2 regions of the Mesobacillus sp. S13 genome follow, and region 2 is predicted to be linked to the other one. Evidence: predicted binding sites of a transcription regulator. Region 2 holds the regulator's gene; the other holds the start of a gene.
What was found. Region 2 encodes LexA, which represses DNA repair genes until DNA is damaged. Its sites were predicted from a motif close to CGAACATATGTTCG; they were not measured.

Region 1: the regulator LexA is predicted to act here: its motif matches at 10,990-11,003, upstream of addB (helicase-exonuclease AddAB subunit AddB).

The regions. Positions count from the first base shown of each region.
Region 1 is NZ_CP084622.1:1,313,367-1,329,190, reverse strand. Features, by position in the region: gene LGO15_RS06695 (long-chain-fatty-acid--CoA ligase) at 1-398, opposite strand, end outside; gene LGO15_RS06690 (spore germination protein) at 673-894, shown strand; gene LGO15_RS06685 (spore germination protein GerPB) at 909-1,169, shown strand; gene gerPC (spore germination protein GerPC) at 1,209-1,823, shown strand; gene LGO15_RS06675 (spore gernimation protein GerPD) at 1,823-2,005, shown strand; gene LGO15_RS06670 (spore germination protein GerPE) at 2,011-2,409, shown strand; gene LGO15_RS06665 (spore germination protein) at 2,501-2,719, shown strand; gene LGO15_RS06660 (HNH endonuclease signature motif containing protein) at 2,716-3,045, opposite strand; gene addA (helicase-exonuclease AddAB subunit AddA) at 3,542-7,321, opposite strand; gene addB (helicase-exonuclease AddAB subunit AddB) at 7,323-10,898, opposite strand; gene LGO15_RS06645 (MFS transporter) at 11,125-12,279, shown strand; gene LGO15_RS06640 (class I adenylate-forming enzyme family protein) at 12,423-13,934, opposite strand; gene LGO15_RS06635 (hydrolase) at 14,042-14,377, opposite strand; gene fabG (3-oxoacyl-ACP reductase FabG) at 14,932-15,672, opposite strand; gene LGO15_RS06625 (intracellular short-chain-length polyhydroxyalkanoate depolymerase) at 15,685-15,824, opposite strand, start outside.
Region 2 is NZ_CP084622.1:1,952,820-1,968,643, reverse strand. Features, by position in the region: gene LGO15_RS09845 (DUF4179 domain-containing protein) at 1-215, opposite strand, end outside; gene LGO15_RS09840 (RNA polymerase sigma factor) at 212-766, opposite strand; gene tkt (transketolase) at 966-2,975, opposite strand; gene LGO15_RS09830 (DUF896 domain-containing protein) at 3,330-3,563, opposite strand; gene LGO15_RS09825 (YneB family resolvase-like protein) at 3,640-4,284, opposite strand; gene LGO15_RS09820 (cell division suppressor protein YneA) at 4,309-4,623, opposite strand; gene lexA (transcriptional repressor LexA) at 4,778-5,401, shown strand; gene LGO15_RS09810 (hypothetical protein) at 5,573-5,776, shown strand; gene LGO15_RS09805 (ATP-dependent DNA helicase) at 5,817-7,745, opposite strand; gene LGO15_RS09800 (hypothetical protein) at 7,916-8,452, shown strand; gene LGO15_RS09795 (GNAT family N-acetyltransferase) at 8,436-8,975, shown strand; gene LGO15_RS09790 (hypothetical protein) at 9,412-9,825, opposite strand; gene LGO15_RS09785 (hypothetical protein) at 9,852-10,166, opposite strand; gene LGO15_RS09780 (hypothetical protein) at 10,232-10,831, opposite strand; gene LGO15_RS09775 (GNAT family N-acetyltransferase) at 10,919-11,389, opposite strand; gene LGO15_RS09770 (hypothetical protein) at 11,429-11,656, opposite strand; gene LGO15_RS09765 (ester cyclase) at 11,668-12,096, opposite strand; gene LGO15_RS09760 (hypothetical protein) at 12,122-12,772, opposite strand; gene LGO15_RS09755 (DUF2332 domain-containing protein) at 12,744-13,769, opposite strand; gene LGO15_RS09750 (hypothetical protein) at 13,769-14,095, opposite strand; gene LGO15_RS09745 (DUF4253 domain-containing protein) at 14,097-14,702, opposite strand; gene LGO15_RS09740 (kinase) at 14,699-15,328, opposite strand; gene LGO15_RS09735 (NUDIX hydrolase) at 15,435-15,824, opposite strand, start outside.

The DNA of each region.
Region 1 (15,824 bases), 640 kb from region 2:
TAATGGACAATAATGTGCTGTACACTTTCGAGTTGATCCTTAATCGGCTGGATCAAATGGTATAAGTCCTGATCAACGAATAAAACCTTTGATTCACTGTGGTTCAGGATGAACAAATAATCATCAGGCTTCAGACGAATGTTCAATGGGACCATGACTCCCCCCAGCTGGAATACGCCATAGAAACCTTCAAGCATTTCAATCGAATTCGGTGCAAGATAGGCAATCCGGTCACCCTTGCTTACCCCTAGCTTTCTTAAACCATCTGAAAGCCTGTTCACCCTAGCGTTCAACTCAGAATATGTAAGTTCTCTGTCCTCAGAAAAAATGGCTTTCTTACTTCCGTAAAGCGACACTGCACGATCTAAAAACTGGTTCAACAGCAATGGAACGTTCATAATCTGCCTCCTCTAGAATAATTTTATAATTCTAAATATATAAATATATTAACATATCACACTCTCTGTTATATAACTTTTTAACTGTTATATAACATGTTTTTTCAAGACTGCGGTACCCTTTTTTCGAGATGGTGTTTTGCAACTTGTATCAAACCACAAGCAGGCTAGTGATGTATCCTAAAAAGGCCCTATAAGCACAATAGGCATTTTAATCACATTCTTCATTTGGGCACATAAGATAATAAAGAAATCTAAATAAAGGGTGTTGCAAATGCCAGCAATCGTTGGAGTCGCACAGGTCATTTCCCTGGGGAACAGCGCTGTCTTCCACATTGGCGATGTTTATAGAATCAGCCCGATTTCCAATGCTAAAACCTTTTCTGGAGCCGGTTCATTCAATACCGGTGACGGGTTGACCGTTTACAATAACCAAAGCTCAACGAATACCTATGATCCTGATGCCGTCGATCAAGGAAATTATCTGAATGTTTAATGTGGGTGAGTCTGATGAATTTTTATATACAACAATCAATCAATATCAACCTTCTGAAGATAGATGGAATCACGAACTCTTCTGTTCTGCAAATTGGCAGTGCAGGAATGATCAAGCCCGTTTCCTACCTCTATAATACCGGTGGATTTACAGCTCCTGCCCCAGAGGCGGTCCACCCCTCAGAAATCACAACTGGCATGGGAGAAATGCCAGGCGGCAGCAACATACTTGAAGCACCTGCCGTACCGCTTCAGGCTCCTGTACGCCAAATTTAACTATTCTCAAAAATGCTGAGTCGATGCGAGGTGATTCTTTTGAACGCGGAATTTTATCAATATTTAAAAAAGCTGCATGTATATGTGGAGCACCAGAGCAAAAAGACTGCCAGATTGGAGAAAATGGTGCACGAATTGCAGCAGGAAATTGCTGCACTAAAAGAGCGGCCTCCGGTTCAGATAGGAAATATCGAGTATAAATTCGACCAGTTAAAAGTGGAAACCCTTGAGGGAACCTTGAATATTGGTTTAAACCCTACAGACTTGGATGGAATTGATGATTTTACCGTTGATCAAAAAAACGTAAATGTGCCGATTCCCCCGAAGCAGTTATTTAAAAGGACGGTCGAAATCGAAACAGCCCTGCACCACTATCTAGAATCTGAATTGGAGAACATTTACCGAAGTGCTCAGGTCGAGCTGGGGATCAGTTTGGAAGATTCATATTTCGAGTTTATTAAAAATGATATCAAAAAACAGTTGTCTGGCAGAGTAGCTCAGCATTTACAGGAACAATCATCAGGTGAAAGAGGCACTGACCTAAGTCCTGAGCTAAACGAGCGGGTGATTGATCTTCTTAAGCAGGAAATCCAGAATGGTGTGTTCCTGTTCCTGAAAAACCTGCCTGATAATGTAAAGGAAGGGCGTTCATAATGAATTTCCAAGTCTATAACCGTGATATATGCGTCGGCGACATAAGAATCATAGGTGTTTCGAGTTCTTCGTTGCTGATGGTTGGTGATGCTGAAACGATCCAGCTGGCAGCTACCTTTGATACACCGGCAGAATCCTTGATTGTCGGGCCATTTGTCCCGCTGTCACCGGATATTTCGTGATCGCTATGCTACAGAGAATAACCTGTGTTGACCATATAAAAATTGACGCGGTATCCTTCTCCTCGATTTTACAGATTGGTGATTCGGAGCAAATACAGGCGTTGTCCAGGGCTCTCGCCGTCCAAAGAGAGGCAGAGATATTTTTTGATAATGAAGGGAACTTCGCATCGTTCCCGATTTTTTCAGAAACAATCCCCTTTCAACCAGCAGTTGAAGAAAATGTTGTTTTCTCAACCCATAACCTCAACCCTGTATTGAAGGTTCGGAACATTGATATCATGGGAGCTTCTTCCTCGGCTGTAGTCCACCTTGGAAACAGCCGCAATATTGCGATGGAAGCCCGAGTAAAGCATATTCGTCAGCTTTTGCCCAGAATGAACATGTCGAATGGGGAAGACATATAGATTTAGTAAGGAGCTTTTGGCCTAAAGAATGAGCATCATCCACAAGCTACAATAAAAAAGGCCTAAACAAAAGCAGAAAAGGATGTTTTCAATGCCAGCAATAATAGGTCCTGTGCAAATATTGAATGTAGGCGGCGGGACGGTGCAGTTTGGCGACACGCTGTTCATCTCGCCAAAAAGCAGTGCAAAAACTGTCGCTGGTCAGGGAGGATTCAATACTGGCGGTTTCATTGTTACAAATAACGGATTGAGTGCCAGCAATGTTCTTGATGCCAACATGATTGACCAGCCGATAGCAGGTAATAACTAGCGTTTATTTCGTTTACGCGCATTAGATTTAGTAATTTTCGGCAGCCTTGTAGAAGGCTGTTTTTTTATCCATTTCAAAAACTTCTGCAATTCAGGATGGGAACGAAGCCGGTCAATCGTGTTCAATCCCGATGCCAGTTCCTCGTTCGTGAACAAAGCATGAATCTGTTTATGGCACGGAATGCACAGATTGGCTGTTGGCAAGAAAGTGCCCCCCATTTCTTTAGGAACCAGATGGTGAATGGTCACCTCCACCTCTTCCCTGCCGCATAACTCACATGTACCCGATTGCTTTTTCTTTGCCACTCGGTGATTCCTCCCTACCATTTGTGAACTGGTCTTGAGCTTGAATTGCTTTCATTGAAAATAACTTTTTCTATCGGACATTTTCTTCATCATTCGTCTTCTGTTTGGCCGATACAGCCCTTCTATCGGACATTTTCCTCATCATTCGTCTTCCGTTTGGCCGATACAACCCTTCTATCGGACATTTTCCTCATCATTCGTCTTCTGTTTGGCCGATACAGCCCTTCTATCGGACATTTTCCTCATCATTCGTCTTCCGCTTGGCCGATACAGCCCTTCTATCGGACATTTTCCTCATCATTCGTCTTCCATTTGGCCGATACAACCCTTCTATCGGACATATTTCTTATCATTCGTCTTCTTTTTGGCCGATACAACCCTTCTATCGGACATTTTCCTCATCATTCGCCTTCTGTTTGTCCGATATAGTCCTACTATCGACATCTCTGCAGGACAAACCGAAAAAACCGGCAGGATTATTATTCACATCCCGCCGGTTTTTAACATTCCTTTATAGTTAATCCAGTTCAAGCAGATGCCCGCCGTCGAAGAAATATAAGTATTTCTCCGCAACAGGCTGTTTCCACACCTGTTCAATTGCTTTGGCATACAAGCTGATTTGGATTCGATATCGTTCCTCCAGAATAGGCTTTGCCTGCTCGAACCCGCCTTTATAGCGGTCATGGATGCCATCCGTTTTAAAGTCCAGCAGGACGGTTCCTTTTTCATCCCGGAAAATGCAGTCGACTACCCCCTGGATAAAGATCGGTTCGTTTTCGCCCTGCCAATCAGGATAAACTTCTTTTGACGGCAATGACAGATAAAACGGTACCTCGCGGCTGACTTTTTCTGCCGATACCAGTCGCTTGCCGATGTCCGTTTCAAAAAAGGCAAGGATCCATTTTTTATCAATAGCATCACGCTGCTCAGGGAAAAGCAGCTCCTTCACTACCATCTCCTCCAGCTGCAGATCCAGGGAGGCTTCGGTTACTGGCTGGTCCAGATTGATATGCTGCATGACCATATGCATCGCAGTTCCGCGTTCTGCAGGTGTGAGTTTCTTTTCCTGCATGAATCTTGGCCGATTAAGGATGGGTTTTGAAAACCTCCGGATCATCTGTGTTCCGCTTTCTTCATCCCTTGTTTCGTGGTTGCGTTTCAGCTCGGTAACGGACTGCTTCGAGCGGTGGTTTGCTGCTTCCTTGAAATGATAATTCCAGGAAAGCTGCCTGTTCACTGTCTCTGCCAATTCTGAGTCCCTGTTCACTGGCTTACCGGCTGCAACAAGGTCCATCAAGCTTTCGTGCTCTTCGGTTTGTCCCTCTGCATATGAAGCGATTTCCTCTGCTTTAACGCTTTCAATTTTCCAACGGGAAGGGTGGCAAGTAATGTCCTTACCCAGTGCCGGATGAAGGATTTCCGCACCTTCCCTGATATCAATACAATCCCGGTGGCGTACCACTGCAGGTCCAATCCAGTCGATATAACCCGAAGCAGAAGCTCTTGAATATTCATCCAGCAGCCATTCAGGATGGCTTGCTTCGTCCTGCCACTTGCTGATCGTCTTTTCTGCATCTTTGACCGACCCAATCAAGTAGAGCTTTTCCTTTGCCCGTGTCAAGGCAACATATAATACTCGCATTTCCTCTGCCAGCATTTCCATCTTCTTCTTGCGCTTGAATGCCAACTGCGGCAAGGATGGGAAGGAAATCCGCTTCTCGGGATTGATATATTTTGCTGCAAAGCCAAACTCTTTATCGAGCATATAGAATTTTTTCAGGTCCATCGTATTGAAATTTCGGGCAAGCCCGGCAACGAAGACAACCGGGAACTCCAGTCCCTTGCTGCTGTGGATCGTCATGACCCTGACCACATCTTCCTGCTCTCCAAGTGCTCTTGCAGCGCCCAGGTCGTCTCCGCGCTCCCTCATCCGCTCAATGAAGCGCAAAAAGCGGAACAGGCCTCGGAAGCTTGTGGCTTCATATTGTCGCGCGCGATCATATAGTGCTCGCAGGTTTGCTTGGCGCTGCTTGCCTCCTGGCATCCCGCCGGCAAAATCGAAGAATCGGGTTTCCCGGTACAATTGCCAGATTAAATCGGATACAGAACCCTGCCTTGCTGAGGTTCTCCATTTTTTCAAGCTTTCGAAAAAGCGATTTGTTTTCTCATGCAAGCGCTCATTTTCCGGCAATGGCCGCTCAAGACAGAAAGCAGTCAATGCCTCGTAGAAGGAACCGCGTTTCTGGCTGACCCTGATGATGGCAAGCTCTTCCTCATCCAGCCCGACAATAGGCGACCTCAGGACTGCAGCGAGCGGAATATCCTGATAAGGATTGTCAATCACTTTCAACAGAGAAAGCATGACCGCGACCTCTGTTGCCTGGAAATATCCAGTCGACAGATTCGCGTAAATCGGGATGCCTTGCTGCTTGAACTCCTCCATTATTTGCGGCGCCCAGGTCATCGAGCGGAGGAGAATGACGATATCACGGTAATTGACGGGCTTCGAGGTCTTTGTCTTCGGATTGTACACACCCCGCCGTTCTTCTACCATATCCTTAATGTGCTTAGCCATCAGCCTTGCTTCGAGCTGGGATTGTTCCAGGTCATCAGCGTCGAAATCACCTTCTGCACTTTCATTCTCAGTCTCTGTTTCTGCGGTTTCACCCTCGCTTTTATCAATCAAGAGCAGCTCCACAGGGAACTCGTCATCCTCAGGATAAGGCGCTCCTATTTTCAGCTCGGCATTTTCATCGTAAGCAATTTCGCCAACCTTGATTCCCATGATTTGCTTGAATAAATAATTCGTCCCGTCAAGGACTTCTTTGCGGCTCCGGAAGTTCTTAGCGAGATCAATTTTCAAGCCGGTTCCTTCTCCGCTGGATGTGAACCTGTTGTACTTTCCAAGGAACAAATTAGGCTCAGCAAGACGGAACTTGTAGATTGATTGTTTTACATCGCCAACCATGAACAGATTGCCTGCTTCTTCTCCTTCAGCAGTCACAAGCTGGAGGATTGCTTCCTGGACCATATTTGTATCCTGGTATTCGTCCACAAGGACTTCTTTGAACTTCTGGCGATAAGCAAGTGCTGCCTCTGAAGGTTCAGGTTGTCCTGGATGCGCCACTTCCTCCACATCCGTATTGACAGTCAGAATATCAAGAGTATAATGCTCCAAATCAGAGAAATCGACGAGGCCACGTTCCTGCTTCACTTCTCCAAACCGGCGCGAGAATTCTTTTACAAGATCAATCAGGACAGAAACCAAGGGCTTCATTTCCTGCATATCCTTCAGGAAACTCTCAGGTCTGCGTGAGAATAATTCCCCTCTCAGATCCTGGACGATTTTCTTTGCCCGGTCGCGTAGCTTAGCTGCCTTGTCAACAAGCTCCTTGTTGAAATCATCACCGCGGCATGTTTTTGCCCTGCCAAAATTAGCGAGCTGGATCGCCTCATAAAGCTCTGCCCATGATCTGTCCCTTGCAGCAAGCAAGGTATCAATCACATGCAAGTCTTCGGTAAAATTAACCGCTCTTGGTGCCGGACCTCCTGGCATTTTGGCAATCTCCATCGCTTTTTCCAGAAGCTGTTTCGCCCCCTGTAGCTGCAGCTCGATATCCGCTACGAGCACCTTCATGAAAGGCAGATCCTCCATTGTTGAGCTGTCTGCTGCGTCATACATCGAAACGATTGAATCCAGGTAGGCATCAGGTGAAGGATTGGATCTGGCAAAATCGAACAGGTCGACAATTATATCCTTCAATCCTTCATCGCTGCGGTCATTCGTGAACGCATCCACCAGGTTGAAAAATGGCTGGTTGTCTGCATTTCCGTACTCTTCCTCGAAAAGGTCCTCGATCACTTCATCCCTAAGCAACTGCCCTTCTGTTTCATCTGCAATCCTGAAGCCAGGATCAACATCAATCAAGTAATAATATTTCCTGATCACTTCAAGGCAGAAGGAGTGAAGCGTTGAAATGGACGCTCTGTTCAGCAGGCTGAGCTGCTTTTTCAAGTGGGTCGAAGCCGGGTTGCTGTCAATTGCTTTTTCCAGTGCTTCTCCTATCCTGTGGCGCATTTCAGCCGCGGAGGCATTCGTGAATGTCACGACGAGCAGTTCATCAACATCCATTGGGTTGCTTTCCGAAGTGATTTTCCTGATGATCCGCTCAACAAGCACGGCCGTTTTTCCCGACCCTGCTGCTGCTGCGACAAGGATATCCTGGCCCGATGCCATGATTGCCTTCCATTGATTTTCCGTCCAGGTTGCCCCTTCCGGTACTGGCGGTATTGTCATTTTAGCCAAGATCCTCTTCCTCCTCTCCGATTGATGCTAGAATATCCAGTTTCCTGATTTCTTCTAACCGATCATTTGCTCCAGGCAAGCCATCGTTTGCTGTCATCTTTTGATCCTGACGGAGCGACGCCAGCAAGTCTTCTTTTTTTATGACCGGAAGCTTCCTGAAATCATTCGATTCCACGGCCTGGTCAAACTGGCAGACCGGCTTGAAAGAACAGAATGTACATGGAGCCCTGTCCTTTAGCTTATACGGCGCCACATCGACAATTCCGCTGACAATCCTATTTCCGGTCTCTACATATTTGTGGCGGACGAATTGCCGCAAATGGTCAAAGTCTTCCTTGCTGGCCACTTTTGAGCTTTTCAGCAGGCTTCCATCCTTTTTAAAACCTGCGGAAATAATCTGTGAGCTTCCTGTATCAAGCCCCTTGTCCATCATTCTGATGACATTTTCATCGCCGAGGAGCAATCCATTCATTTTAAAACGTTTGAGGATTTCCTCTTCGATTTCATCAAGAGTCAGCATTTTCGATGCGTTGACAATAGGATTATGGACATGGAAATACAGAACTCCAGCCGGGTCAGCAGCCTTGCCAACCAACATTGGCGAATGAGTGATGATGATATCCAGGTAGGTAAGCATCTGCAGGGCCACACCATAATAAACCTCAGTCAAATTGACATCCTTCACGCTCGATTTATAATCAACGACCCTCAAGTACACGCCCTTATCATCTTCTGCTTTATCTACGCGGTCAATCCGGCCCATGAGCTCCATTTTTGTCCCATTTTTAAGCGAAAAAGCAAGCGGCGGCAGTTTTCCCTGTCGGCCGAAGCCAAGTTCCAAGCCTACTGGTGAAAATCCGCTGACCTTCGCATGCTCACTTAATACGAGCGATGCGCGGCTGATGATATTCTGCAGCTTCTGCCTGATATAATGATGCCTGTTCGAACTCATCAAGATCTCATTCTGCAGTTTAGGAGCCAGCTTTTGGACTGCATCCCTTGCCAGTTGTTCAGCCTGGGCTCTTGTCAGCTGGGCCCAGCTAAGGTTTTGCTGCATGACGGTCTCGGCAATTTCCTTCAGTGCAGCGTGGAACAGATCCCCGATGTCAGGCGCCTCAAGCCGGAAGATCTGACGGTCGCGCAGCTTCAGGCCATGCTGGACATAATGTGAGAATGGACAGCTGTTGAACAGCTCCATCCTTGAAACGCTTCCCTGAATTTCTTCACCATAAAGCTCCTTGGTGATGGATTCCGATAGCTGCTTCGTCCTATTTTCGTAAAATAAGCTGGAAAGAACCTGGCGTGCTCTATCTCCCCATTGATGACTCTTTATATAATAATCGTACACATCCCACCAAAAATCATAGACAGGATAATTACGCTTTTTCAATTGAAGCTGTGATGTCAAATAGGATAGAGCAACGTTTTCACCAGCTGCATATTTTAATTGCTCTTCCTCCGGCAACTCAGATGGATCCGGCAGGTAGAAAAGCGTTTGATGTTCAGGGAAAAGATCCGAAATTCTCTTGATGAATGAAGATGGCATCAGAGCTTTCCCTTCTTCATTGGCTATCGGATAACTGATATAGAGTTGTTCCGATGGTGTCACAAATGCCTTGTAGGCAATAAAGTTTTCGTCCAGAAGCTTGGTGCGGCTGCTTGGAGCAAGTTTTATCCCCTTCGACTGAAGAAGCTCGCGGTCATCATCCGCAAAAATCCCTTCCTCTGTTATCTTCGCAGGAAGGACACCTTCATTGACGCCGATGACGAATGCAACCTTGACATCAGCAAGCCGCGTCTTTTCAAGATCGGCAATCAGTATTTGATCGATTGCAGGAGGAATCAGGGAGAATCTTAGTGATTCAAAACCGGCATCAAGAATGGAAACGAATTGTTTTGGCGCTACTTTCGTATCACCAAGCATCTCGACGAACTGGTCAAGAAGATTGACCACTGCGTTCCAGGCTTGCTCATGCTCCCTCGCTTCTACCAGCCTGCCTTCCTGTTCAGCACCCATTCTCCATGCTTCAAGCTTCGCCGGAATATCGAGTTCTTCCATGAACAGATAGACTGCTTCCGCAAGCTTCCTTCCCGTATCTGCTCGCTTCAGGCGGCGGGCCATCCGCAGCAGCGGAGATGTAATCAGCAGCCTCAGGTCATTCAGTTCCTGCTCTGTCTTTTTTTCTATATCTGTCTGGGCCACTCCGTCATACTCCAGGCCGCGTATTCTCCGGTATTTCCATCGTTCTTTTTTCGTCCATTTATCTCCCTGGATGCCATATGCAAGCACATAGTTTTCCAGCACATCCATCTGTTCGCGCATCTTGTTCAGATTCACACCGTCCGGGAACAGCAAATCCGTTTTTACCGCACGGAAAATCGGTTCATACCGCCAGTTCCCCAATACCGTTTCAAGACTGGAACGGACTAGCTCAATCAATGGATGATGAAGCATATTCCGCTTCTGGTCGATAAAGTATGGCAGGCCATAGTCGTCAAAAATCGTTTCAAGTACTTCTCGGTATTCGCTGCCTCGCATCAGTACGGCTATATCGCGATAACGGTAGCCATTATCCCTTGCCAGCCCAAGGATCCTGCGGGCAACGCCTTCCAGTTCTGCCCTTCTGTTGGCAGCCTGTGCAATATGGATCGCGGCTTCACCGTTATATTTAACGGCAGGCCTGGAATCGAATTCCCTTTCAAGATGCTTTAGCGATTCATCCTGCCAGCGCCTCTGTTCCGTCAATACGATTTCTTCTTCCAGATCGTGGCCATTTGCTTTTATCATGTCATACAATGTTGAGCAGGTTTCACCTGTTACCCTGAATAAATGCAGTTCATCAGGCATTTCATTTTTAAAACCCTTGTCGACCGGCAGCGCGATGGTCACCCTTTTACAAGTACTCATAAGCTGGTCAATGATCATCAATTCAAGAGGCGTGAAACTGTAGAAACCATCGATGTATACTTCTGCATTTTGAAGGTATTGCGAGGCCGGGATTTTCTCTGCCAGCAGTTTGAAATAATCCTCTGAATCTATATATTTGCCGAATAATTCGTCTTCAAATTGTCGATACACTAGATCAAGATCATGGATTTTGTCCTTCAGGGCTTTATTCCCTGCGGCGCTTGCCTCCATTTTTCCAGTGAGCTCTTCCGGATTGATCGCATAGCGCTTGAATTCGATCAGCATCTGCTCCATCTGCTGGACAAAACCATTCTTATCCGCTGCCTTCTGGAAGATTTTCAGCTCGTCTTTTTTGTCCTCAATGATTTTTCGGATCATCATGCTGATCCCGACGCTGTCCAAATGCTGGCGAGTGTATCCGCCCGTTTCCTGCAGGATTCTCCATGCAAGGCGCGGAAAGCTGAAAACCTGCGCCCTGATCATTCCCCCAAGCTCAGGGTCAGTGGACAATCTGTATTCGGAAAGGAATGACATTTGTTCAGGGACTAGATAAGCAATCGGGGCCCCCTGCGGGTCTGCGATGAGCCTGTCCTTGATTTCATTAATGATCATCTCGGTCTTGCCGCTTCCCGAGCGCCCCAGTACTAAACGTACAGACATCTTACTACCCCTTTCTCTCTTAAAATATCTATCTCATATATCACTTTGAAAATTGAAAAAGGCGCTTCCTTTTCATGCGCCTTGTACATACCAAACGATTGTTCTATATATCTTTCATTATACCTTTTTTGCGGACCATTTTGGAAGCAGGAAGCCCGTTAATTTTTCCCAAACAACCTGCAAAAACTGTGGTGCCTGCATATGTTGGTGGTGGCAGGTGATATACATGAAATCCATGTCCTTTTTTAAAAAGGCTTCCATTCTTCTGACACTTTGTGCCATCATGGTCGCAAGCAATATCTATACATTGATTCCAATTTATTCGGTCCTGGCAGATGACTTGTTAATCGCTGAATCCCACGTAGTCCTCGCAGGAGGTCTGTTCACTTTCTTCTATGCCTGCGGACTACTGTCATTCGGACCGATTTCCGATATCACAGGCAGACGAAAAATTCTTGTGTTCGGGCTTTTGGCCTCTGCTTTGACGACACTGGCAGTCGGATTCTCTGCCGGATCCCTCACTTTGTGGTTTGCCCGCTCACTGCAGGGAATCACGCTTGCTACTTTCGCTTCTGTTGCATTTGCCTACTCCTATGATGTATTCAATTTTCGGCAAAGAACGATCCTGGTTGTGCTGATTAATACAGGATTCTTAATCGCCGGGATCTTTGGTCAGGTTGCCAGTGCCTTCTTAGCAGATGTTTTTTCCTGGAACAGCGTTTTCTACTTCTTCTCGACAGTCTATTTCATTCTATTTTCAGCTGCATTTTTCCTGTTGAAAGAATCACCGACCCAAACGACGGAAAGCAAGCCTGTATGGAAAAGCTTTTTTCAATTGTTAAAAGAGCCTGTTTTGATGAAATGCTATATGATTACTTTTTCGCTGTTATTTGCGATAATTGCCTTCTATGATGGTATTGGCCGCTTTTTTGATGGTCCTGAATCAGACCTGCTGATGATCCGGCTTGTTGGTTTGATCGGCGCTTCCCTTTCCCTTTTCACAGGCAAACTGATCGATCGCTGGGGAGAGCTGCGCACAATGATGTTTGGTTTGGCCATTGGGTCTATAAGCGCCTTCCTGCTGCTTTTCTTTCATTCTACCGGAGCACTGATCATCTTCTCCATCTTTTTTGTTTCTTCGATTTCACTGGTGATCCCGACCGTCATTACCTTGATTGGGTTTTACGGGAGCAGCCAGCGTGCCAAAGCGTTGTCACTTTATTCTTTTATCCTGCTGACAGGAGCTAGCCTCGCTCCGCCAGTTGCAGCCCTGTTGCCATTCAGCGGAGTGATGATTCTGTTATCTTCATTCTTCTTTCTTAATATAGTGATTTGCATTTTGATTCAAAAAAAGGCACTCCAGTCAGCGAACGCTGGCTGAAATGCCTTTTTTATGTTTTTGGTAAGTAAACTTTTCCCTGAACTTGAAAAATTGATATATTCCGTAATTGTGGTCACTTATTCCTTAGTATCCTGATATATTTATGACTCATGGCTGTTTATTCCTTAAAATCACATTATATTTCAGCTGACTGGCTTCTTTTTACTTGCCATTTCCTTCAACAGTTTCTTGTCGATTTTCCCGACATGTGTTTTCGGCATTTGACTGATAAAATAAATGTTTTTAGGGACTTTATAGCTGCCGAGTTTTTGTTTGCAATATTGCTTAACATCCCCTTCAGATAAAGCTGCTCCTTCTTCAAGGACAATATAGGACGTTACTACTTCACCCCATTTATCATCTGCCACCCCGATGACCGCCGCCTCCTGGATGGATGGATGTGAGCAAAGCCAGTGTTCGATCTCGAGTGGAAATACATTTTCACCGCCTGTGATGATCATCTCTTTTTTCCTGCCGACAATGTAGTAATATCCATCTTTATCCCTCTTCGCCAGGTCACCTGTATGGAGCCAGCCGTCCTTCAAGGTGTCTTCGGTCGCGTTTTTATTTTTCCAGTAATAAGAAAATGCATGATTCCCTTGAATGACGAGTTCACCGACCATATCCTCTCTGACCTCTATACCGGTTTCATCCAGGATCCTGATATTATGGAAAAGCATTGGCTTACCGACTGAGCCCCTTTTTACATCTGCCTCTGAAGGATCTATGTAAAAATTATTCGGGCCGGCCTCTGTCAGTCCATACCCCTCCTTGAAGGCGATGCCTTTCTGTTTGTATGCTTCATAAATTTCAAGCGGGCACGGCGCACCTCCTGATAAAAACAGCTTTAAATCCTCAAATTCCGTCTTCTGGAAAAGATCGGATTTCACTAACATATGATGCATTGTCGGTACAAACAGGACGATTGTGCAACTATGCTCGATTAAGTTCCTAATGGCACTTTCAGGTGTGAAATCATTGGCCAGGACGACGGTGCCTCCGGCCATCAGGATTGGAATGGAAAGGGCGTTCAATCCTCCCGTATGGAATAATGGTAAATATGTCACCGTTCTGTCTTCATTCGTCAGATTCCAGCTGGCGATCGTCGAAATGCTGTTCCAAATGATGGCGCGATGTGACAAAACCGCTCCTTTTGGCTTTCCGGTCGTCCCTCCTGTATAAATCATCGCCAGCGGATCTTCTTCCGCCACTTTTTCTGCATCCAGCTGGCCAACTGTTACGTCAAGCAACTGCCCGTATCGTGAACCATTGATTTGAATGCAACGGTCTTCTTCATCCCAAATCATCGTCACTTCTTTTGTAAAATTGGAATGGAACGCCAGCAGCCTGGGCTCACAGTCCTTTATTATATATGCCAACTCATCGAGGGACAGCCTCCAGTTCAGCGGCACAAAAATGGCGCCAATCTTCCCGCAGGCAAACAGCAAATCAAAGTAACTGATTCCGTTCGGCGCAAGCAGCGCAACCCTGTCTCCTTTTTTGACACCCTTTTCACCTAGCCACACCGCGATTGCTTTAGCCCGATCATTGACTTCCCTGTATGACCACTCCTGATCCGTCCCTGCATCGGCAATCGCAACTGCATCCGGTGTCAATCCCGCTCTCGATCCAAGCCAGTCGAGCTCCCACCTCACCGCAATCTCTCCTTCTCTTGTCTTGATGAATTCATTTTAGGAGATGGGAGTTACAGGATAGTTACATCAACAAAAAACACCACAGCATCCGCCATGGTGTCAAAAGTTTATATACCCTTCAACTCGTCTTCTGTAAAGATCTCCATACTTTTCACATGATTCCTTGCTTCGGCATCACCCAGTTTGTAGACCATCGCGTAAATTTCCTTCATCGCAAAGTCATAATCCGCATGCTCACGGTCTGGATCTGTAAAAGGGTGAAGGTGGGAATTCCCGTAAGTGGCCCAATCCGCTTTATAGTTCTCGGTGAGATACTCCCGCAAATCCTTGATTTCCTCACCGGTTGCAAACAACGTGAATAAATGGCCCTCAGGTTCAGCTGGCGTGTCGAGCACCTCGCCGCTTTCTATATTAAAGTAGTACTTCTGCTTTGTTTCTTCCATGAACAGCACCTCATCCTTTTTTAATACCATTTACCACTTTTGGAGGGAAATTAACCATAAAGTGAATATCGGTGAACTCAAAAAGGGAGATGAACATTTTATTATCCGGTTTTTAGTGTGAGCTTGGCCAAGTGCATGGGATCAGTTAGGTTTAATACCAGTTATGGGAGATTTAATGCCAGTTGAGAAGGTTTTAATTCCAGTTGCGCCCATATTACTACCAGTTAGGACAGTTTTAATACCAGTTAGATCGGCATTAATACCAGTTGGGAGGATTTTCACGGTTACTGGATTTATTTTAACGGTTGACTCAAATTATTAAACGGTTGGGATAAATTATTTAACGGTTGCAGCATTTATTCCTCGTTAAAGCCATATTAATCCCCTTTGCCGTAGCTTTAATCCCCGTTGAGACACATTTAATCCCTGTTGAAGGAATTATAATCCCCGTTACCTTTCCAACCCAAAATAAAGAAGCGCAGCAAGTGCGCTTTTTATCGTGATCCAGCTCCAGCGCTTGTCGGGGCTGGACGAGGCGCTTGCGCTTTTTATTCTTACATCATGATCCCGCCATCGACATGGAGGGTGGTGCCGTTAACATATTTTGACTCGTCTGAGGCGAGGAATAAGTAGGCATGTGCGATGTCCTCTGGCAAACCAAACCTTCCCAGCGGAACGAGCATTTTCATTTGTTCAATCACCTTGTCCGGCACCGCAGCGGTCATCCCTGTTTCGATGAATCCCGGAGCGACTGCATTGACATTGATTCCTTTGCGGCCGAGTTCCTTCGCCCATGTTTTCGTCATCCCAACGACTCCTGCTTTGGTGGCTGCGTAGTTTGTCTGGCCTACATTGCCGTATATGCCGGAAACGGAGGATGTATTGATGATTCTGCCTGAACCTTGCTGGACCATTGCCGGAACAACCGCCTGGGCACAATTGAATACACCCGTCAGGTTGACATCAACGACTTTCTGAAAGTCCTCGGCCGCAAGCTTATGCAGCATTCCATCCCTGGTGATGCCTGCATTATTTATTAAAATGTCAATTTTGCCAAAATGGCCAAGAACATTTTGGACCAGCGAATCCACACTGGATCTGTCGGCGACATTCACCTGGAAAAATACAACGTCATGGCCTTCTGCTGAAAGTTCTGCCGCACGTTTGGATCCTGTCTCCTCGTCAAAGTCCGCCATGGCAACCTTTGCGCCTTCACTGGCAAAAGTTTTAGCTGCAGCGAGCCCGATTCCGTTCGCTGCCCCTGTAATAATCGCTACTTTATCTTTCAATCTCATAAAAACACCTTCCTACTCTGCTAAAAATCCTTCGATATGCTGCAACAACTGATCCAGGTCATCCACTAATGGAGAGTGACCGCAATCCTTCAATACCACAAACTTTGCACGTCCAGCAAAGTCCTCTACAATCTCATCTGCCATTCTCTCAG
Region 2 (15,824 bases):
GGATTAAAGAATGCCGAACCAGCCGTTACTCCAAGAGCAATCACTGCTGCTGCGGCGACCTGAAAAGTTCTTTTTCTGCTAATTTTCCCTGTTGATTTCCTTTGTCTTTCTTCCTTCTTAATGTTTTTGGCAAAATCATAAAGTGAAGATGGCACCTCAATCTTTTTCATTTCTTCCTCTAACTCCCTTTTGATCAACTTGTCTTCGGTACTCATTGTGTGCTCACCCCTATGATTTGATTTTCCATTAACCTTGCCTTCAATGCTTTTCTCGCTCTATGGAGATGGGATTTGACTGTTGACGTTTTCATGCCAAGCATTTCTGAGACCTCTTGTATGGAGTAATCTTGATAATAGTACAAGAGCAAAACATTCCGATAATCTCTGTTCTTAATAGACTGTATCCCTTGATTGATTTCCATTTGCATTTCATCCTGGAGCACTTCATCGACTACCTCTCGCTGGTCTTTTAACGTATCGATTTCGATTACAGTCTCCATCAACCTTGATTTCTTCCTAACGTTATCAATGGACCGATGCGAAACCAGCTTGTAGAACCAGGTGTTGAAATAGATAATTTCCTTTCCAGCCATGATGTTCCTATATGCCTCTAGCATCGCGTTTTGGACGACTTCTTCTGCTTCTTCCTTTGACCGGACAATACTATAGCTCGTTTTATATGCCTTTTCAATCAAGGGATTCAATAATTCAGCAAATGCTGACTCATCTCCATTATGAATTCTCAGCATTAGGTCTTTCTGTTCCAAAAACCAGCACCTCCTTTTTTGCTCCTAATCTTTAGGCGAAGTCAACCACCTTCCGGTTGCATGAAGACGGAAAAAATATTTAAATATTTACATTCAGATAAGTCCTAGTTGATTTTAACATGAATTTCCAATATTTATTCCACACACAAAAAAGAGCACAAAACCATTACTGGCTCTGTACTCTTTTACATGCAATTATTTAGTTTTGCTCAAGTAATGCTTTTACACGTGCGACAACATTGTTTACTGAGAATCCATACTCTTCCATGATCTTCTCACCTGGAGCTGATGCGCCGAATGTATCAATTGCAAGAACTTCCCCTTCGTCACCAACATAACGGTGCCAACCAAGTGAAGATCCCATCTCAATTCCGAGACGCTTCTTGACAGACTTAGGAATTACGCTTTCCTTGTATTCCTTAGACTGTTGTTCGAAGCGATCCCATGAAGGCATACTAACAACAGCTGCATCAATACCCTCAGAAGCCAACGCTTCTTGTGCCTTAACAGCTAAGCCAACTTCTGATCCTGCTGCAAGAATCAATGCATCAGCAGTATCTTTTCCAGCTGGAGAAATGACGTAAGCACCTTTCGATACGCCTTCATATGCGTTCTTATCAGTATCTTTGATCGTCGGCAAGTTTTGGCGTGTCAACACAAGTGCGGTTGGTGTCTTTGTAGACTCAATTGAAAGCTTCCAAGCAGCGGCTGTTTCATTGCCATCTGCAGGTCGGATCACAGACAGATTTGGCATAGCACGAAGTCCAGCGAGCTGTTCAACTGGTTCGTGCGTCGGTCCATCTTCTCCTACTGCAATGCTGTCATGAGTGAAGACGTATGTTACAGGCAAGCCCATTAATGCAGCCAATCTGATTGCTGGCTTGAGATAATCAGAGAACACGAAGAATGTTCCGCCAAATATCTTCAATCCACCGTGTAGAGCCATACCATTCATTGCAGCACCCATTGCGAACTCACGAACACCAAACCAGATGTTGCGGCCTTCAAATGAACCTGGGAAGAAGTCACCAGTTCCCTTGATCATGGTTTTGTTTGAGCCAGCAAGGTCAGCGGATCCGCCGATCAAGTAAGGCAGGTTTTTCGCAATGCCGTTAAGTGCTTCACCAGAAGAAGCACGGCTCGCAAGGCTCTTGCCTTCTTCGTATACTGGAATGTCTTTATCCCATCCTTCTAGTAACTCACCCTTCATCGCTTTTTCGAGTTGGGCTCCCAGTTCAGGATATTCACTCTTATATTTTGCAAAAAGTTCGTTCCAAGCTTGTTCTGTCTGTTCACCTTTATCAGCGATTTGCTGTTTGAAGTGATCATATACTTCGCTTGGCACATGGAAGTCTTCTTCAAAAGTCCACTTATAAGCTTCCTTTGTAAGCTTCAATTCATCTGCACCAAGTGGAGCACCATGTACATCTGACTTACCTGAAAGGTTAGGTGAACCATATCCAATGACCGTCTTCACTTCAATCATTGTTGGACGATCTGAATCTGATTTCGCTTCCTCGATCGCTTTAGCGATTTCCTCAAGGTTGTTACCATCTTCAACTCGGACATATTGCCAGCCATAAGCTTTGAAACGACCTTCAACACTTTCTGAGAACGACTTATCAAGGTCGCCATCCAGAGAAATATCGTTTGAATCATAAAGAACGATCATTTTGCCTAATTTCAGATGGGCTGCAAGAGATGCTGCTTCAGCAGATACACCTTCCATTAGATCGCCGTCACCGCAAATGGTGTATGTATAGTGATCAACGAGATTATAGTTATCCTTGTTGTAGACAGCTGCAAGATGGCGCTCAGCCATTGCCATACCGACTGCCATAGCAACCCCCTGTCCAAGTGGTCCGGTTGTTGCGTCTACACCGGCAGTGTGGCCGAACTCAGGATGACCTGGAGTCTTGCTTCCCCACTGGCGGAACTGCTTAATATCATCCATCGTTAAGTCATATCCTGCAAGATGCAGCAAGCTGTATAACAGCATGGAACCATGCCCAGCAGATAATACAAAGCGGTCGCGGTTGAACCATTCTGGGTTTTTAGGGTTAATGTTCATGTAACGAGTCCACAGTGTGTAAGCCATCGGAGCAGCCCCCATCGGCATGCCAGGGTGGCCGGAATTAGCCTTTTCAATTGCATCAATTGATAAGGTACGAATGGAATCAATTGAAAGCATATCAATTTCTTTAAACATAATATACATCCTTTCTATAGGTACTAGCTACATTCTTAATATTATAGCGAGAGCAATCATTATACAACAAATTGTGCCTGAAAGAGACAGAAATGGCCGTATTGTTATATATTTTGACACAATATCGCAAATGATATGTAAAATGCATGGCTCTTCAATTTAAAAAAACAGATGCTAAGGTACGCTTTTACAGATTGAAGACATCGCATTCTCTATCCTACTTAGTCTAATTTCCATTAAATCAGTAGATGAAACGAGCAGGTAACGCCCTTTTTTCATTTTTTCTATTGTAATAAGAAAATAAGCAAAATAAAAATGGAATACATTCGGCATGTATTCCAAATCTGCATATATTTAATGAAGCTTGTTCTTCGCTTTTTCGTCTTTAAGTTTTTCAGGTGTAACATCATTGCCTTCTGGATCCACTATGGTAACACCTTTAAGTGTATTAAGCATAGAAGACCGGAAAGACTGTAAATATTCTGCTCGAAGCTTCGTTTGTTCTTTTGCTTCTTCTTCTGTCAACTTAGATGATTTTGCTTTCCTTGCCAGTTCATTGATTCTAGCAATTTTATCACTTGATAGCATTGTAAAGCTCCTTTGTAAAAAATTACGTCAAATGTCATCTTACTAAAATTATTGAGATTTTACAAGAATAGAGCTTTTATTCGTCTGCTTCTATGTACTCAAGATATCTTCGGTTTACTGTTGCTTTGGATACATTATATCCGAATCCCCTTAGAGTAGCAGCGATCTCCGCAAAGGTCAGCCCATTATTGCGCAGCCTGACTATTTCCTCAATCGGCATCTCTTTTCGTTCCCGTCCCGAATGATCACCCTGGTTCTTTAGATTGCGCTGGGGTTTGTATCCGTGTTCAATCGCCCGCTTCATGCCCCTCTTGATTTTAATGTTATGGATTTTCCTTTGATACTCTTCGACCATACTGACAATTTGGAGCACCATGGAATCTGATTCTGAAAGTTGCAGCTCCCCACTATGCGAGACACTATATAATTTCACATTTTCTTTAAGGATACAATGTAGGATCGCAACTTTTGCATTTCCTCTTCCAAGTCTCGTTTCATCCTGGATCAGCAGTGCCCCTATATTTTTATCCTTAATCAATTCCAGCAGCTCAAGCATCCCTTCTCTTTCAAGATCATAACCGCTGGCCTGTTCTTTAATGATACTGGCTACTTCAAAGCCATAACTGCCTGCCAGTCGAAGCAGCTCTTCTTCCTGCCTGGCAAGAGAAGTTTCCTGTGTTTCCTTCGTTGTACTTACACGGCAATAAATGATTGCTTTCATGTTGTCACCTTATTCTGTTCCAATCTACTTTCCTGCTCCGGCAATCTGAGTAGGTTCAATCTGTTCAGCCACAACAGGGATTACCAGCTCGTCACCCGGATAGACCATTTCACCGACAATTCCATTTTCTTTTTCTACCCAGCTTACAAATTCATTTTCAGATAAATTGTGTTCGTTGGCAAATGATTCAGCAATCTTCCATAATGTTTGTCCTTCTTCTATAGTAACAGTTATGTAAGCCTCTTCGTTATTTAATTGAGCTTTAGCCACGAATGTGAAGACTAAGCTGACAGCAAGCAAGATCATTCCATATGAATAGTTTTCCCATAGTTTTTTCATTTCGACACCTCTTAACGAATGTATGTTCGGTTTATTGATTTCATTATAAATCGAACGTTTGTTTTGTGTCAACTCAAAAATTCGAACTTATGTTTGTATCTGTGGAAAAGACATGGTATAATTAGGACAAGAAAAATATACGAGGTGCGTGAATATGACAAAGTTATCTAAGCGGCAACAAGATATATTTGAATTCATAAAAGGCGAAGTCAAGAAAAAAGGGTATCCGCCATCCGTACGTGAAATAGGCGAAGCAGTTGGACTTGCCTCTAGCTCCACTGTCCATGGACACCTTGCCAGACTTGAGAGCAAAGGCTTGATTCGACGCGATCCTACTAAGCCGCGTGCAATAGAAATTCTCGAAATAGAAGATGATGCACGTATTCCAAAGTATAATGTCGTTAATGTTCCTGTTGTTGGTAAAGTAACAGCGGGTATGCCGATTACCGCCATTGAAAATGTTGAAGAGTACTTCCCTCTCCCAGATCGCCTTGTTCCGCATGATGAGCAGGTTTTCATGCTTGAAATCATGGGTGACAGTATGATCGAAGCGGGAATCCTTGATGGGGACTATGTGATTGTCAAGCAGCAAAAGACTGCTAATAATGGAGATATTGTAGTAGCGATGACAGAGGACGATGAAGCAACAGTAAAGCGCTTCTTTAAGGAAAAGGATTATTTCAGGCTGCAGCCGGAAAACCCAACTATGGATCCAATTATCCTTCGTAATGTATCCATTCTTGGTAAGGTTATCGGTGTCTACCGCCATATGCATTAAAAAAGCAAGCGTCTTCGCTTGCTTTTTTCATTATCTATGAACCTTTTAAGCTGCTAATTTATTAAACTAGCACATTTATAAAAAAACTAGGTACAAACCCTAACAACTTGTCCCTCTCCACATAAGATATTGTGTAAGTATCTTTCATGTTGGAAAGGAGTTGAGTTTCTGATGGGATACAATCGTAATGACAATGATGTTGCAGGTGTATTTTACCCTAACCGTGACAGGGACAGAGTCAGGGCAACTGTTGATTTTGATGACCTTTGCCGTGCTGTGCGCCGTTGTTTGATCGAGGATTTAGTAGCTGGTGCTCGGGATGACCGGGATGACGATCGTGACCGCCGCCACAGGAAGTGCGGTTGCAGAAACTAGCATAAAAAATCCCGAAAGGATTCTTCCTTTCGGGATTTTTCTATCTCCAGTGTATCTGTTGAACAGGCAATACACCTTTTAATTCTTCTATGTGTGCAGTTTTTTGATTTTGTGTGATCCAAATATGCACGGTACCGCTGTCTTGATTCGTTCTGATCAACCTTCCCATCCCTTGTCTTAGGCGAAGGAGCATATATGGAAGATCTACCTCTTGAGCGGGATTTTGTGCATGCTTTCTTTTCGCCTGGAAGACCGGGTCATGAGGCGGGAATGGCAAGGAAGAAATGATAACCTGAATCAATGACTCTCCTGGCACATCCAGTCCTTCCCAAAGATTGTAGGAACATAAAACGGTCACAGTGTCAGTCTGGAATTCCTTTACCGTTTCACTGATTTCACGGTCACCCTCAAACAAAATAGGGAAGCTCCACTTTTGTTTTTCAGTCCAAGCCCGGAATCGTTCCATTTCCTGCATAGTAGAGAATAAGATAAGCGAGCTGCCATTACTGCTTCTTAGGTCATCCCCTATCTTTTCCCACTTCTTCATTTCATCGTCCTCAACATGTGCGACCAGTTCCATTTGGTCTTCGTAATCAAATGGGGACGCTACAGTAAATGAGGAGTATTTCTCGATTCCCAGGCTATTCGCGATATAGCTGAAATCTCCAGCCTGTGACAGGGTTGCAGAAGAAAACACGAACGGGATGTTTTGAGAAAATACTTCTTTTTTCAATATATCCTCAACCAGTCGTGGCATGATAACGAGTGAAGTTTGCACTTCATTTTCTTCAAGCCAGAAAATACCTTCGTCATTCTTCAAGAAAATTGAAAGACCATATGCGAAAAACTCAAGATATTCTTCCATGATTTTTAAATGGTACTCATCAATCAGGAACATTTCTGCATCAAAAACTAATTGGTCCATTAAATCGCTAACCTTTTTCTCCAGAGTTTCTGCGGCTCTCCTGATACTTGAGAGCATTGGAACTTCTTTTCGATTTGAACCTTCTACCGCAGATGAATTCTCAACTAAAAGGTCAAACCATGCATCATGCAGCTCCAAGATATCTTCTATTAAATAAAGAGACTCCTCTCGGACGTCCTGGTGCATATACCCCGTCAGGACAGTGGTCAAGGTTTGTGAGTTGAATCTGTATGTTAATCCCTTTTGCGCTGCGAATTCAAGCAAATGGCCCTCATCAAAAATCACCGTACTAGCATCTGGAAGCAAAGGCATCTGCCCTTCCCGTTTACGGGATTCTTTCGTCCATACATGCTCCATATAAAAATCATGCGAACAAATGATCAAATCCCCTGCATGGCGGTAATAATCACGGTTCAAGGTTTGGCCGCAGCGATGGCGCCAGCTGCATGTAGAGCATTGCTGAAGCGGGTCCCAAGCCATTGATGACCATTTTTCATTCGTGACCCATGGGTATTCCTTTCGGTCTCCATAGCGAGAAAAAGCATTCATTGAAATTCCTTCATCAAAGATGAAATCCGGAAGCCGGTCATGGACATCAAGGATTTCCTTGTCGCTTGATGTATTTGATAGATCATCAAGCTTCTTTACACAAACATACTGCTCTCTTGCCTTTGCCAGACGGACATCGACCTTCAGTCCCAGCGCCTTTTCAAGTTTCTCAATATCGCCGCCTTCTTTAACGAGCTGCTCGATCAGCGTCTCATCTGAACAGGAGACAATCGCTGGCTTTCCCATGTATCTTGCGTATAGAATGGCATAAATAAGATAGACGAATGTTTTACCGGTTCCTACACCCGCTTCTGCGAAAACAATCCCTTTATTCTTAAAGGCCTGCTCCACCTGGAAGGCCATATAAATCTGTTCATCACGCAGTTCATAGCCTTTTTCAGGCAATATATCATAAAAGACATCACCAATATAATCCCCTAACAAATCAAAGAAGGTATCATTCTTGGTAATGGTAAATGGAAGGTTATTTTTCATTAAAGTTCTCCTCGAGAATATTAGTTCTGGCAAAAAAGCCAGCTTTTATCATAACAGATAATCAGTCATTTAGTGAAAGAATTGAAATATAAAATATAGGTAAAAATAATAATTCCATTTTCAGGAATTAACTGTTAAAATAATCCTAATTCTAGTGAAGGGGCGTTCTAATGAAAGCAAAACAAGTCATCTACATTCAATTTGCTGTCATTACTTTACTGATTCTAATTACTATTTTTCAGTACAATAGAATTACAGATTTTAAAAGTGAGTTAGGTTACACTTTTCAACGGACTGTGAGGGATACCCTATTTCTGCTGGAATATGATGGCGATCCAAATATTTGGGTCAAAAACTTGCAAGAAAAAAATGGGGAATTTGCATTAGCTTCTCACATTGGAGAATTAACTCGTCTAAGCAGACAATACCATATGATGAATGGGAAAATATCAATGATTGGAGTAATGCTAGATTCCCTGGCTGATGAATACCATCAACTAGCTGTAAATAAAGAAAATAATGTGGATTACTCTCAGAACAAAGAAGAAGTTAATCGCAAAAAAGACTTTCTCATTCCATTATTAAATAAAGTAGACTCAATATCCGGTGAAAACGAAAGAAAATATTATAAAGAATTCACTGACTCGGAATCTAAAACGTCAAACCTTGTGTGGAGGGAGTACAAGAAATATGAAAGAGAAGATTGATTACGTCATTCGCAAAGAAGAAACAGTTGATTTCACTGGGATTAGAGAAATCAATCTACAGGCTTTTGGGAATGGAGAAAATGAAGCTAATTTAATTGAACTTATTCGTAATTCGGAGAACTTTATCCCTGACTTAAGCCTCGTAGCGGCTAATGGTGATGGTGAAATAATCGGACATATACTTTTTAGCATCATCCATCTTGTTACCGACCAAGGAATTGTTCCTACTTTAGGTCTTGCACCAATGGCGGTGAACCCAGGTTACCAGAATAGCGGAATTGGTTCCTCCCTTGTCAAAGAAGGAATCAAAGCATGCAAGGCTTTTGGATATGATCATGTATTTGTTCTTGGTCATCCGAACTTTTACCCTCGCTTTGGATTTTCACCATCCAGCCAATTTGGAATAAAAGCCCCTTTCCCTGTGCCTGACGAAGTATTTATGGCTCTTGAGCTAAAGAAAGGCTCATTAACTGGATTAAAGGGAAAAATTGAGTATCCGCCAGCTTTCAATGCAGTGAGTTAATTGTTTTGTATTAAAAAGTAAGGAGAAATGGATTAATTCCTTTTCTCCTCACTTTTTTTGCATTAGATCATAAAAGGTCATACCAATAGCCAATCCTAAGGGTATTCCAAAGTCCAGAATATATAGCCTTTCTGGTCTAAAAATATAGTTAAGAGTCCATGTTACCACCAATAAGAATGCAAACGTCCCCACGAATATCAATAACCGTTTTTTTATATCGGTTAAAGGCAATCTCTTAATGTTCATAATGACGTTAAACATTTGAAAGAGCGTAAATAAAAGCAAGAATAAAACAAACCCGATTACAAATCCAAAGGAATATGGCGTATCTTTATCTGTTAATATGATGTACATCGTAACAATCAGGCCTATCAGGAACATAAGATAAAGAGTGATTGTAATCCACTTTTGTTTTTTAGTGTTCAATGCAATTCCCCTATTCCGCGGAAAGCAATACAGATTCAAGAAGATCAACCTGCTCTTCATCTTTTAACCTTCCATAACCCTCATTTTCTTTTTCACTTATAATCGCGGCCGTTTCGCCTTCAAACCAAATCCGATATTGGTACAATCTTTCCGGCATATTCTTATCTTCTCTGATGAAGAATGACGCTAGTATATCCTCTTTCCTGGACATTTCAGCTTCTGTTCTTGGTGACCATTTGACTTCATCAAAGGCTTTCTGGATTTTCATCAGCCTTTCCTTTGAGGCAATGATTTTTTCTTCCCCACCATTTATGCCTTCTTCAGTCAGTATTTGCACATCGATTCTGGTCAACTCAGGCTCAAAATTAGCACAGCCTGCTCCAAAAAGAATAAGAACAAATAAGCCAATAATAAATTTTCTCATCTCAATCTCCAATTCTATTCATATAACTACTTTTTCTGGAAATCAATCAGTTGATAGTTTTCTTCAGACATTTCTTCAAGGGAAGTAATCACTTCAAGAAACCGATTGTACAAAACCTGGATTTCAGGCTGTTGGTCTACTGAAGAAACAGTGTCAGTATAGCTCTTCTTATCCTGATAAAAATGTATTTCCTGCCAGATTTCCTTATCGTCCTTGCATTGCAAATACAAAGTCTGTTTCTGGATAAAACTTGAATACATTCGTTCGGCTTCATTTTGTATTTCGAGGTATTCCTGCTCCTTACCCGGCTTTAAGCGGTATCTAAATATTTTTACAAACATGTTCCTACCTTCTATCTTTATTTACTTAGTTGAAGACGAATCCAATAGCACAGCATCCCTTTACATCAATCATATAAATCTCCCATATTGTTGGTTAAGGTCACATTGTTTTCCTGGAGTTTTTCCATGATTTTAAATTTATTGTTCTGTACCTTGGTGTTATAGGGCAGTTCGACTACTTCTCCAGATTTAGTGATCAAAGTCAGATGGTCAAGAACTGTTACTCCGTTGCTCTTCACAAAGATCTCTTTGGCTTCTTTGATATCGTTCCAATAGTATGAGTCAATTGTGTTGAACGTTTTATGGTCATTAAAATGCATACCCTTATCATCAAGGTAGTAATAGTTAGACACACCAAACAGGAAAAATGGAATGCTGCCTAAGATAAGGAGAAGTGAGACCCACTTTAGCCCTTTCCAATCAAACTTCCACCGTAAAAATAAATGCAGCAATAAAGTTACCGCGACCCAAAGCATCCCGAACATGAAAAGTATATAAGCAGAAGGTGGCGTAACGTAAAACCATTTATCACCTGACAGATAAAGATAATCCTGTATAAAATAAACGAAAACGAGTGGCATGAACAAACTGCTGATGATTATTATAATCGCTGATACGAGGATAAGATTCGATGTATTCTCTGAATTGAAACTTGAACGCGACATAACTTTTCCCCCTTTTTGCTTTATATTAAGTACTACGCAAGTTAGGAGAGAAGGTTTCAAATAATCTGACAATTTACATCCAAACGTTCATTGCTTCTTAAAATGCCTTTCCATCGGCTCCTTACTATGTGTGTAGCCATTTCTTCTATAAAACTCAATGCCTGCATCACTGGGCCAGACGATGATGAATTCGAACTTGTTTTCCTCAGCCCAATCATTGATACATGATAGCAGCTTGCTGCCTATCCCTTTTCCCCTATGTCCCGGGATAGTATATACATTTGTCATATAAGCAAACGGATTTGTGGTTCTGCCAGGGCGGGGGACCTTTTGGATCAATTCAATATAGATATGGGAAACGATTTCTCCGTTATTTTCGGCAACCCAAACAAACCACTTCCCACTGCGTATGGCAGTTTCGAGAAACTCTCTGCATTCATTTCCAAAGGAACCATACTCCACGCCCTCCCCCATTTCAGGGTAATCTTCAAGTGTGAAATCCCATCTCATTTTAATTAGTTGATCAATATCGGTTTTCTTGGCTAATCGAATTTGCATATCTTCCTCCGTTGATGGATTTTCTGATTACAATCCATTTTATCTGCTAATCTTTCGCTTTCTCGCCATAAAGTAACTCATCCCAAAGGGAATCAATGGGACCAGGGCTATAATCCTGAGCCAATTCTCTGCTCCTCCAAAATAAAGGGATGGAAGAGTAACAGCAAGTCCGCTCATAAGAAGCAGCTTCCAAGATTTATAGATCAAGCCGCCAATTAACAGGAAGCCAAACGCTACTATCAACAGCCAAAATATTGTTCCAGCCATGCATCTTCCTCCTAAAAAACTTCATGAGTGTTTTTTTTCAAAGCACCTAAATCATATAAAATTCCAGCATCGCTATTCTCACACCACATTTCTTTAACCTTACTGCCTTCAAATACAAAAATCATGATGCCTGTCTCTTTTACCCGTTGGTTTTCTGACGGAATATCAAACCAGCCACCTTTATAAGTCATCCAGCCAGTGTAGCGCACCACCAGCTTATTTCCCTGCTCAATCAAATCCTCAAGTACCCAATCATCATCATGAAAAACAGAGCGATACCATTTCATGAAATCAATCATAGAGTCCCTGGTGTTTTCGCCATTTCGCGAATGGTAAATAAAGTCCTCTGTAGTAAGTTCCTCAATCACACTAAGATTCCCCTGTGTAAAATATTCATTGAACCATTTTTCAACCACTAATCTCTTATCAAGACTAATCATATTCCCACCCCTAAAATCATCATAATCACTTGTCCAGCAGCCATAGGCCACCAATATTAATCCCGCTGAATTCCTTTACATTGCCGTCTTCATCTTTCAGGATCAGCTCTCCTCGGGCAAAAAGCAGATACCAATCAAATGAAAAGTCTTGTATTGAGTATATTTTAACTTCAGTCTCCAGGTTACCCTCTACTATAACCTCAGAGACTTTCACACATTCAATTCTTAAACATTTGTATTCTGTCTGCTCGCTGACGTATTCGATGAAAGAGTCATAATCGTTTGGAAGGCTGTTGCCCAGGAAAGCTATGATTACCAGAAGAACAGAAATAATCGATGATTTATCAAATTTCAATTCAATAAGCAATAATCCCAATGTTATAACTGAAAAGAAACTAATCCATAGCATCAATCCTATGTCAAAGAACATATTGGCAAAATAACCGTTAAACGCAAGGAATAACAAATAGCGAATAACACGCGCAATGGGTCGAGCTTCCATTTTATCAATGATTTCCTGCTCCAACGATAATGTCTCTTTACTAAAATACAATTGATAGACGGAATATAAAATGGCCCCCGCCATAAAAACAAAAGAAATAATCAATGAACCGTCCATACTGCCACCTACCCATTCATTTTCATAGCTATAACACAAGACTGAACCACCGGCCATGGCCATCGGTCTCCCCGATTGTGTTCAAGCTTTCCTTACGATCTAGATAATAATCCAGATGTAGCTTTGCATCATAAATATTATTGTATATATGAAAAATTGTCCTTCGTTGTCCAATTTCTTTTATGTACTCCAAAAGTTTCCTTTTTTTATTTACAGACATTTGATTAGCAACATGGGTATGGAATACACAAATCACCTGGTCTTCCGGAATTTCGCTTGCCAGGGACCTGAGCATCTCCACTCCATCACCTTCTATTAAACGTAATGTTTGATTGCTCACATAGATCGCTGCTTTTTCAAATAACTTCCGTCTTTCAAAATGTTCTGGCCAGATCAATGCCTTTAGCCATAAATAATCCTCTTGATTTCTAACATCATTTATATGCAGGTCGACTCCTGTTCTTGTTGCAACATCAAAATGGTGCAATGTATCCAGGAGCGATTTATCTCCTCTTATTTCTGAATTCAGATGAACTTCCGAAAGAGAGTTACCGAAATTCTCAACTGTGCCATATGTATAACTATATTTGTCAACAAATAACTGCAGGCCCGCACTCGTTCCGATTTCAATCAATGCCAATGGCTTTTTGGTCAATTGAGAAATGCGGCTGAAAATAGGATAGAGGTAAGAACAGCGCCTGACCTCATTTGTCTGGACAATCTTGCTTTTTATCAACTCGATGATCTCAACAGAATATGTCCGGCAAAAATCAATGAAAAAAGGATATGCTTCTTCTGCAGGAAGAGGTTTTTCCGTCAAGCTTGGATAGAACTCTGCAAGAGGATGATTATATCCTTTCATTAATAGATAGTGTACAGCTCCAAAATATAGATTTGGGACAGGTTGTCCTTCTCTCGTTTTCCCTGCAAGATCAAGCATTAAAATATCCTCAGCTATTTTAGAAGAAAGGAATTCATATAGCGGACTGGACCCCCTGCATTCAAGGACTGCAAATCTTTTGAACTTTATAGAAATATCTTCAGACATAAACATCACCTAATCCTTTTAAACAACTCCTTGATACACACTAGAAACATATAAACAAACAACACAGCTGCCATCACGAGGAATAAATAGTTACCTATTATTATCTTCGTAGGGTTCTCCTGCGGACTCACTAATCCTAATTCAAACGGAAAAGCATCATCCAAAGGTGTCAACCAGGTGTTCTGTTCAATGATCGGCAGCGGAAGTCCCAGTCTGTGCCTTGTCAAGTCATAATCAGAGGTTACAACGACAGAGTCAAAGAAAGGAGTTATAGAAATACCGATCCAACCAATCAAAAAAGATATGGCAAATAATCTGTTACGTTTTAACATATTAGTCCCACCATAGTGACAATTTTCTTGTGCCTTTGATTTCTTCCATTAAATCATTGATGCTTCCCGTCCCCTGTTCTACAAGGTCAGGACAGAATTCAGCAATTTCTCTGGCAAATGAGTTTAGCTCTTTGCCATTAGGTAAAACTTCAAATTCCACTTCCACCCAGTCATAGGAAGCGCCGATGATGATGAAAGGATAGTTTCTATACCATTCCTTCAATTCAGAAATAACACTACTGTTGCTAATATCGTAATTATCTCCATTCGTCTGCTGGATCTTCAGGATTTCAAACTGATCTAATCCAGGGATCATGGCGACTTTTTCTCGATTGGAATCGCATATAAAGGCCAAATAGTTTATTGCCTTAAGTTCCTCCCTTAGTTCCAAAGCCAACAGTTCCGTTTCATCTTGTTTGCATTTCACACAAACCCCTGCAATTTTGACAGGTTTTTCAGAATACAAATCTTGATTGTAAAAAGGAAGCAACCTACTGTTTGAATACCTTTTAACGATTGTCATTGCTTCTTCTGAAATACTGCATTCTTCTATCTTGATTTCGGCTTCCTTACTTTTGCCAAAGCTTAATAGCTTCTTCAAATTCATTGCCCATCACCTGCAGATTCTTTCAACAATTCAAAATATGAAATGACCAAATTGGCCTTTTCTTCAGGTCTGAGCTTTTCCATGTAAAAATCCTCAGCTTTCCAGTATCTGTTTCTGAACTTTTCTATGTTCTCCTGAGTTTGACTGTTTTCCCTGCCAAACCTAACATCTCGGGGACAGTCTATAAAAACGGTATAATCTAGATACGATTTCCATTCTTCTCTCTGAAGGAAAATCCCTTCGACGATGATGATCTCTTTATCAGCCAAATTCAAGGTCTTATCAATATACTGATCCTTTTCAATATCATAATAGGGCAGTTCAATTTCTTCAGAGTGAATCAGATTTTCAAACAATGTTTTCCTTAGCCTCTCTATATCCCACTGTAAATAGTAATACTCATGCCATTCCTCGCAGCCAGTATTGTATCTTTTGGATCTTTCAACAATGTGGTCATCCAGATGAATTGCAATGCCTTCAATCTCTCTTTCCGAAAGCATAGAAAGGAGCATATTCGTTAAAGTTGTCTTCCCTGACCTGCTGAGACCATCTATGCCAAAAATAAATCGTTTATTTTGACGAACATCCAGATTGATTTGTTTCAATAATTTATTAAATGCTTCCATCTAACCAACCTCACACCTCAACTTTGCAAAACATCTTTACTTATTCGCTAAATCAGCATTCATTTCCTTTTTCAGGCAAAAATAATACCGCCTTGTACCGGCGGCATCATATAAGCTGGATTTTACTCGATATCTTCTCAACTTCTTCAATGCTTTCCTTTAACCAAACAGGAGCATTTGGATGGGCAAAGATTTCTTCCGCTGCCATCCAGTATACAGCAGTAACTTCATCTGGACTTTTGGCAAACGGTTCTCCCGTCTCAATCTCACAATAAAAAACCAGATCGAGGACCTCCCTTCCATCTGGAAGAATAAAAGATGTATTGCGAACATAGGTGACTTCATCCTTAATTGTAATCCCTACCTCCTCAAAGAGCTCCCGCTTCAAAGTTCGTTCAAGCAAGTCTTTTGAGAATCCCTCATTTTCCACCGTACCGCCGATAAGTGACAAAAGGCCTCCAGCATGTTCCTCTTTGGAGCTCCTTTCAATGATCAG